DNA from 2 places in the Amycolatopsis lurida genome. Region 2 is predicted to be linked to the other one. Evidence: predicted binding sites of a transcription regulator. Region 2 holds the regulator's gene; the other holds the start of a gene.

Region 1 (3,409 bases), 950 kb from region 2:
AGGTACGACAACGCGATCTGCACCGACTCCTTCATCACGTCACCCAGCTGGCCGGTCAGCGACAGCCCGGTCGAGCCCGACTCCGGATCCGCCAGCGACGCCTCGATGTAGAGGACGTCACCGCCGGCGCCGGTCACGGCCAGGCCGGTCGCCACACCAGGGGTCGACGTGCGCTGCGTCGACGCGGGCAGTGAGGATTCAGGCAGGTGCCGCGGGCGGCCGAGGTAGGTCTCGAGGCCGTCGGCGTCGATCGTCAGCGGCAGCTCGACCTCGTCCAGTGCGACCTTGGTCGCCACCTTCCGCAGCACCTTCGCGATGGTCCGGTTCGCGTTGCGCACCCCGGCTTCCCGCGTGTACTCGGCGGCGATGCGGCTGAACGCGCCGTCGGTCAGCGTGACGTCGTCCTTGCCGAGACCGGCACGCTCCAGCTCGCGGGGGAGCAGGTGGTCGCGGGCGATGGTGACCTTCTCGTGCTCGGTGTAGCCGTCGAGGGTGACCAGCTCCATCCGGTCCAGCAGCGGGCCGGGGATGGTCTCGAGCGCGTTCGCCGTCGCCAGGAACACGACGTCGGACAGGTCCAGCTCGACCTCGAGGTAGTGGTCGCGGAAGGTGTGGTTCTGCTCCGGGTCCAGCACCTCCAGCAGCGCGGCCGTCGGGTCGCCGCGGTAGTCGGCGCCGACCTTGTCGATCTCGTCGAGCAGCACGACCGGGTTCATCGACCCGGCTTCCTTGATGGCGCGGACGATCCGGCCGGGCAGCGCGCCGACGTAGGTGCGGCGGTGACCGCGGATCTCGGCCTCGTCGCGGATGCCACCGAGCGCGACCCGGACGAACTTGCGGCCCATCGCCTTCGCCACGGACTCGCCGAGCGACGTCTTGCCGACCCCGGGAGGGCCGGCGAGCGCCAGCACCGCCCCCGAACGACGGCCGCCGACCGGGCCGAGCCCCGACTCCGCGCGACGCTTGCGCACGGCCAGGTACTCGATGATGCGTTCCTTCACGTCGTCGAGACCGGCGTGGTCGGCGTCGAGGATGTCGCGCGCGGCCGCGATGTCGTGGACGTCGGTGGTGCGCTCGTTCCACGGCAGTTCGAGGACGGTGTCCAGCCACGTGCGGATCCAGCCGCCCTCCGGGGACTGGTCGGAGGTCCGCTCCAGTTTGTCCACTTCGGACAGTGCGGCCTTCTTGACCGCTTCCGGCAGTTCGGCGGCCTCGACGCGGGCGCGGTAGTCGTCGTCGTTCGCGGTCCCGTCGAGTTCGCCCAGCTCCTTGCGGATGGCTTCGAGCTGGCGGCGCAGCAGGAACTCCTTCTGCTGCTTCTCCATGCCCTCCTGGACGTCCTTGCGGATGGTGTCGGTGACCTCGAGCTCGGCCAGCTGCTCGCGGCTCCATTCGAGCGCCTTCTCCAGCCGCGTGGAGACGTCGAGCGTGGTCAGCAGTTCGAGCTTCTGCTCGGTCTTCAGGTAGGACGAGTTGCCCGCCAGGTCGGCGAGCGCGGATGGCTCCTCGACCTCCTGGACGGCGTCGATCATCTGCCAGCCGCCGCGCTGCTGCAGGATCGCGATGACGACGGACTTGTACTCGGACGCGAGCTTCGCGGAGTTGTCGTCGGTGGTCTCGGCGGCGACCTCGGCGTGCACCCAGCGGGCGGCGCCGGGACCGTCGGCGATGTGGCCGACGACGGCGCGGCGGGTGCCGCGCAGCAGTACCGCGGTCTTGCCGCCGGGCACACGCCCGATGCGCTCGACGGTCGCGATGGTGCCGAGTCCGGCGTACTCGCCGTGGACGCGGGGGACGATCAGCACTTCGGCCTTCGTGGCGGCGCTGGACCGGATCCCCGGGAAGGAAGCCTGGGCAGGCGTGGTGGCCTGGGCGGACTCCACCGCGGCGCGCGTCTCCGTGTCGGCGAGGTCGAGCGGGACGATCATGCCCGGCAGCACGACGTCGTCATCGAGCGGGAGGACGGGCAGGAGGCGGTTGTCGGTCATCTGTGCACTCCTCGGTTAGTTGAGTCTGTCTAGCTCAACTCTCCGATCGACCCGTTTGTTTCCTTTCCGCGTTCGCCGTCAGCGATCACCCTGCCCTCCGACCTCTAGCGCGCAACGCGTCGCGTTTAGGGGGCTAAACGCGACGTGTTGGACGCAAAGGTCGGATGTCAGGGGTGGACGGCGACCCCGCACCAAGCGAACGGCCGGGCACCTTCCTCGTCCCGCCGCAGCTCCCGCACCGGCCGCCAGTCGGGTAGGTGGACGACGCCGGGCTCCAGCAGCGGCCAGTCCCCGAAGAGCGGCTCGATCTCTTCGCGGTCCCGCATCCACACCGGGTTGCTCGTCTTCCGGTACTGCTCGACCATCCAGTGGAGCCCGTCGGCGTCCTGGCCCGTCTGGCCGCCGAAGCTCATATGCGACAGCCCCAGCCAGCTGCCGGGCGCCAGCGCGTTCCGATAGGTCGCGACGAGCGCGGGCGGATCGTCGTGCGGCCCGGCGAAATGCAGGACGGCCATCATCATCAGGCACACCGGCTGGTCGAAATCGATCAGCCGCAGCGTCTCCGGATGCCGCAGGACGTCCTTCGGCCGCCGCATGTCCGCCTGGATGATCCCGGCCCAGTCGGTCGCCTCGTGCCGTTCGAGGATCAGCTCCGCGTGCGCCACCGCCACTGGCTCGTAGTCGACGTACACGACCTTCGCCGTATCGCCCGGCTCCAGTTCCTCCTGGACGATCTCGTGCACGTTCCCGGCGGTCGGGACACCGGAGCCCAGATCGATGAACTGCCGGATCCCGGCGTTCAAGGCCGCGCGCACGACCCGGTTCATGAACTCGCGGTTGTGCCGCGCGCCGGGTTTGACCCACCGCCACTGCTTTTCCAGCGCACGGGCGAACTCGCGGTCGACCGCCCAGTTGTGGGTCCCGCCGAGGAACCAGTCGTAGATCCTCGCCGCGGAAGGCTTTTCGGTGTCGACCCCGGTCGGCGCCACCGGGGCCGCGTCATCGTCCCTCTTCACGAAATGAGCCTATCGGGATCAGGGCACCGCGGGTCGGCGCTGCCAGTACGTCCAGAGCGGCCGGTAGCCCTGCGCGTACCAGAACGGCGTCGAGCGCGGGTTCGCCAACGCGTGGTGCAGCAGCACGGCTTCGGTGCCGCATTCGTCGAAGACCTGGTGCGCGTGCGCGGCGAGCGCCGTCCCCACTCCGCTCGATCGCGCCGGTTCGGCGACCGCCAGCGACGACAGATAGCCGACGCGGTCGGCCGCCACCCGGCCGCCGATCCACCCCGTCTCGCCGGGGAACTGCACCCGGACCATGCCCAGCGGGCGGCCGTACAGTTCGGCGATCCACAACGTCGGATTTTCGCGGCCGACGTGTTTCGACAGCTCCGCCGTGATCGTTTCCTCCGCGCCTTCGCGCAA
Region 2 (3,409 bases):
CCGATCGGCTGTTCCACCTGGTCTCGACGCAGCAGTAGGTCAGTGAATCATTGACCGGGATCACCGGCGGATTTATGGTCTAGACCACATTGCTCCCCCTCACGGGAACACCGTCGTTCCATCCCCCAGGAGCCGGCATGACCGTCAAACGCAAGCTCGTGGCAGCCGCCGCCGGTGCGATCCTCGCCCCGATCGCCATCGTGGCCGTCCCGCAGGTGGCCAGCGCCCACGGCTACGTGCTGTCCCCGCCCAGCCGCCAGGCGAACTGCGCCCAGGGCAAGGTTTCCGGCTGCGGTGCCATCGTCTACGAACCGCAGAGCGTCGAAGGCCCCAAGGGGCTCCGCAGCTGCAACGGTGGTCTCCCCGGATTCGCCGAGCTCAACGACGAATCGAAGCCGTGGCCCGCCGCGTCGGTCGGCAACAGCGTGACCTTCAACTGGAAGTTCACCGCCTACCACCGGACCACGAACTACGAGTACTACATCGGTGGCACCAAGATCGCCGACATCAGCGGGAACAACTCCGCGCCGAAGGACCCGACGTCGCACACGGTGAGCCTGAACGGCTTCAGCGGCCGCCAGAAGGTGCTCGCCATCTGGAACATCGCGGACACGCCGATGGCCTTCTACAGCTGCATCGACCTGCAGATCGGCGGCGGCAACCCGCCCACGACCAGCAACCCGCCGACCACCAGCAACCCGCCCACGACGTCGAATCCGCCGACCAGCACCACCAACCCGCCCACCGGCGGCACCTGGGCGGCCGGGACGTCCTACTCGGTCGGCAGCACGGTGACCTACGGCGGCGCCACCTACCGGTGCCAGCTGGCGCATACGGCGATCCAAGGCTGGGAACCGCCGAACACGCCCGCGCTGTGGACACGCCAGTGAAGCTGGCCCTCGTACTCGTCGCCGGTCTCGTGGCCCTCGCGGGCTGTGGGGCCGGCGACGGCTCACCCCCCAACGCCGGCGCCCCGCTCTCCCCGGTCCCCCAGTCGGCGGCGGCGTCCACGCAGTACAACGACGCCGACGTGATGTTCCTTCAGATGATGATCGCCCACAACGACCAGGGCGTGGAGATCGTCAAACTGGTGAAGACCAAGCAGGGGCAGAAGCAGGAGCTGACGAATCTGGCGGCCGCCATCGAGGCGACGCAGCAGACCGAGACCACCGACATGCGGAACTGGCTGAAGGCCTGGGGCAAACCCGAGACGGGATCGGCGGATCCGCACGCGCACCACCATCACGGTGGTGACGGGCTCACCGACAAGGGACTGCTCGAAGCACTGTCCAAAAAGGACGGCGCGGAGTTCAGCCTCGACTTCGCCGACATCTTCGTCGCGCACCAGCACAACGGGGTCGCGCTGGCGAGGACCGAACTGAAGGACGGCAAGAACCCGGAGGCGAAGGCGCTGGCCCAGCGGATCATGGACTCGCGTACCGGCGAGGTCCAGCAGATCCGGACCCTGGTCCCCGGCCAATGACGCAATTCGTCACCTACTGACGCCGCGGGTTCGTCTTCCCCCGCAGGTTTCGCGTGCTTGAAGCCGTAACTCGCGTGATCGAAGCCGTCATTCGCGTGATTGAAGCCGTAACTCGTGAGTTACGGCTTCAATCACGCTTGTGTCGTACTCGGTCACGCGAGACTAGGTGCGTTTCTTGGGCTTCCAGACCACGAGTGCCGTCTGCTGCCGCAGCGGGACGAGATCCTTGCGGTAGGAGGCGTGCACGGCCGCGGCCGTCTGTTCGGCGGCGACGTACGCCGCGGTCAGTTCCTCGGTCAGTTCGGCGATCCGGGCACGGAGCGCGTCGACCTGGTTCTCCAGCTCGATGATCCGCTTGATGCCGGCGAGGTTGACACCGTCCTCTTGGGACAGTCGCTGCACTTCGCGCAGCAACGCGATGTCCCGCATCGAGTAACGCCGTCCACCGCCGGAGGTCCGGCCCGGCGACACGAGACCCTGGCGGTCGTAGGACCGCAGGGTCTGCGCGTGCAAGCCGGAAAGCTGCGCCGCCACCGAAATGACGAACACCGGGGTGTCCTCGTCCGCACCGTGCGGCAGCCCGCCGAACATCGTGCTCACCTGCCTTCGAGAAGTTCGGTGATCTCCGGTCGCGGATCGTGGTCGGCCATGGCCTCCGCGTAGGCCTCCAGCGCTTCACGGGCCTTGTCGTCCAATTTGGCCGGGATGGCCGCCTGCAGGGTGACCAGCAGATCGCCCTGCGAGCCGTCGCGTTTCGCGATTCCCTTGCCTCGCACCCGGAGCACGCGACCGCTCGCCGTGCCCTGCGGCACCTTCAGCGAGACCTTGCCCTCGAGCGTCGGCACGGTGATCGTGCCGCCGAGAGCCAGTTCCGTGAAGGACACCGGCACGGTGATCGTCAGATCGAGATCCTTGCGGCCGAACACCGCGTGCGGAGCGACGTGCACGCGGACGTACAGGTCACCCGGCTGCGCGCCGCCACGGCCAGGTTCGCCCTGGCCGGCCAGGCGGATCCGCTGGTCGTCGGCGACGCCCGGCGGGATCCGCACGGTCAGCGTGCGGGTGCGGGTGCTGATGCCCTCGCCCGCGCATTCCGGACAGGGATCGTCGATGATCGTGCCGCGGCCGCGGCAGTCACGGCACGGCTCCGAGAACGCGAACGCGCCCTGGCTCCGGCTGACCAGCCCGCTGCCCTGGCAGGTCGCGCACGTCCTCGGGGAAGTCCCCGGCTTCGCGCCGTTGCCGCCACAGGTGGAACAGGTCGCCGGGCTCGACAGCCGCAGTGGCAGGGTCGCGCCCTTGACCGCTTCCGCGAAGTCGATCCGGACGTCGGTCTCCACGTCCGAGCCGCGCTGCGGACGGTTCGCGGTGGCACCGGCAGCGCCGCCGCGGCGGCCGAAGAGACCGCCGAGGATGTCGCCGAGACCGCCGAAACCGCCCTGCTGCTGACCCGCCTGGCCGAAGATGTCGCCGACGTCGAAACCGCCGCCACCGCCCGCACCCGGAAAGCCGAAGCCGCCGGGACCGCCGGAGCCGAAGAGGCGGCGCGCCTCGTCGTACTCCTTGCGCTTGGACGTGTCGGAAAGAACGCCGTACGCCTCGGAGACCGCCTTGAACTTCTTCTCGGCCTCCGCGTTGCCCGCGTTGGCGTCGGGGTGGTTCTCCTTGGCCAGCTTGCGATAGGCCTTCTTGATCTCGTCCGCGGTGGCGTCGGAGGAGACGCCCAGCTCACGGTAGAAGTCCTTACCGATCCATTCCCGTGCACTCACCGAACGTCTCCTCCTTTCACGCCGTATCGCCGATCAGCGGTTGTTCTCATCGAAAAGTTCGCCCTCGAGCGGCAGCTCGCCGCCGACGGGCTGGTCCATCGGTTCAGTCGTGGAGCCGCCCGGCTCGTGGTCGGTGACCCCGACCAGCGCCGCACGC

What was found. The regulator HspR, encoded in region 2, represses chaperone genes until heat shock. The targets are predictions, from matches to a motif close to ANNTTGAGTNNNNNNNACTCAANNT.
Region 1: the regulator HspR is predicted to act here: its motif matches at 2,005-2,029, upstream of lon (endopeptidase La).

The regions. Positions count from the first base shown of each region.
Region 1 covers NZ_FNTA01000004.1:3,357,199-3,360,607, reverse strand. Annotated here, with positions in the region: gene lon (endopeptidase La) at 1-1,988, opposite strand, end outside; gene BLW75_RS20770 (SAM-dependent methyltransferase) at 2,156-3,004, opposite strand; gene BLW75_RS20765 (GNAT family N-acetyltransferase) at 3,023-3,409, opposite strand, start outside.
Region 2 covers NZ_FNTA01000004.1:4,308,963-4,312,371, reverse strand. Annotated here, with positions in the region: gene BLW75_RS25595 (lytic polysaccharide monooxygenase) at 138-890, shown strand; gene BLW75_RS25590 (DUF305 domain-containing protein) at 875-1,483, shown strand; gene BLW75_RS25585 (heat shock protein transcriptional repressor HspR) at 1,646-2,074, opposite strand; gene dnaJ (molecular chaperone DnaJ) at 2,080-3,252, opposite strand; gene grpE (nucleotide exchange factor GrpE) at 3,286-3,409, opposite strand, start outside.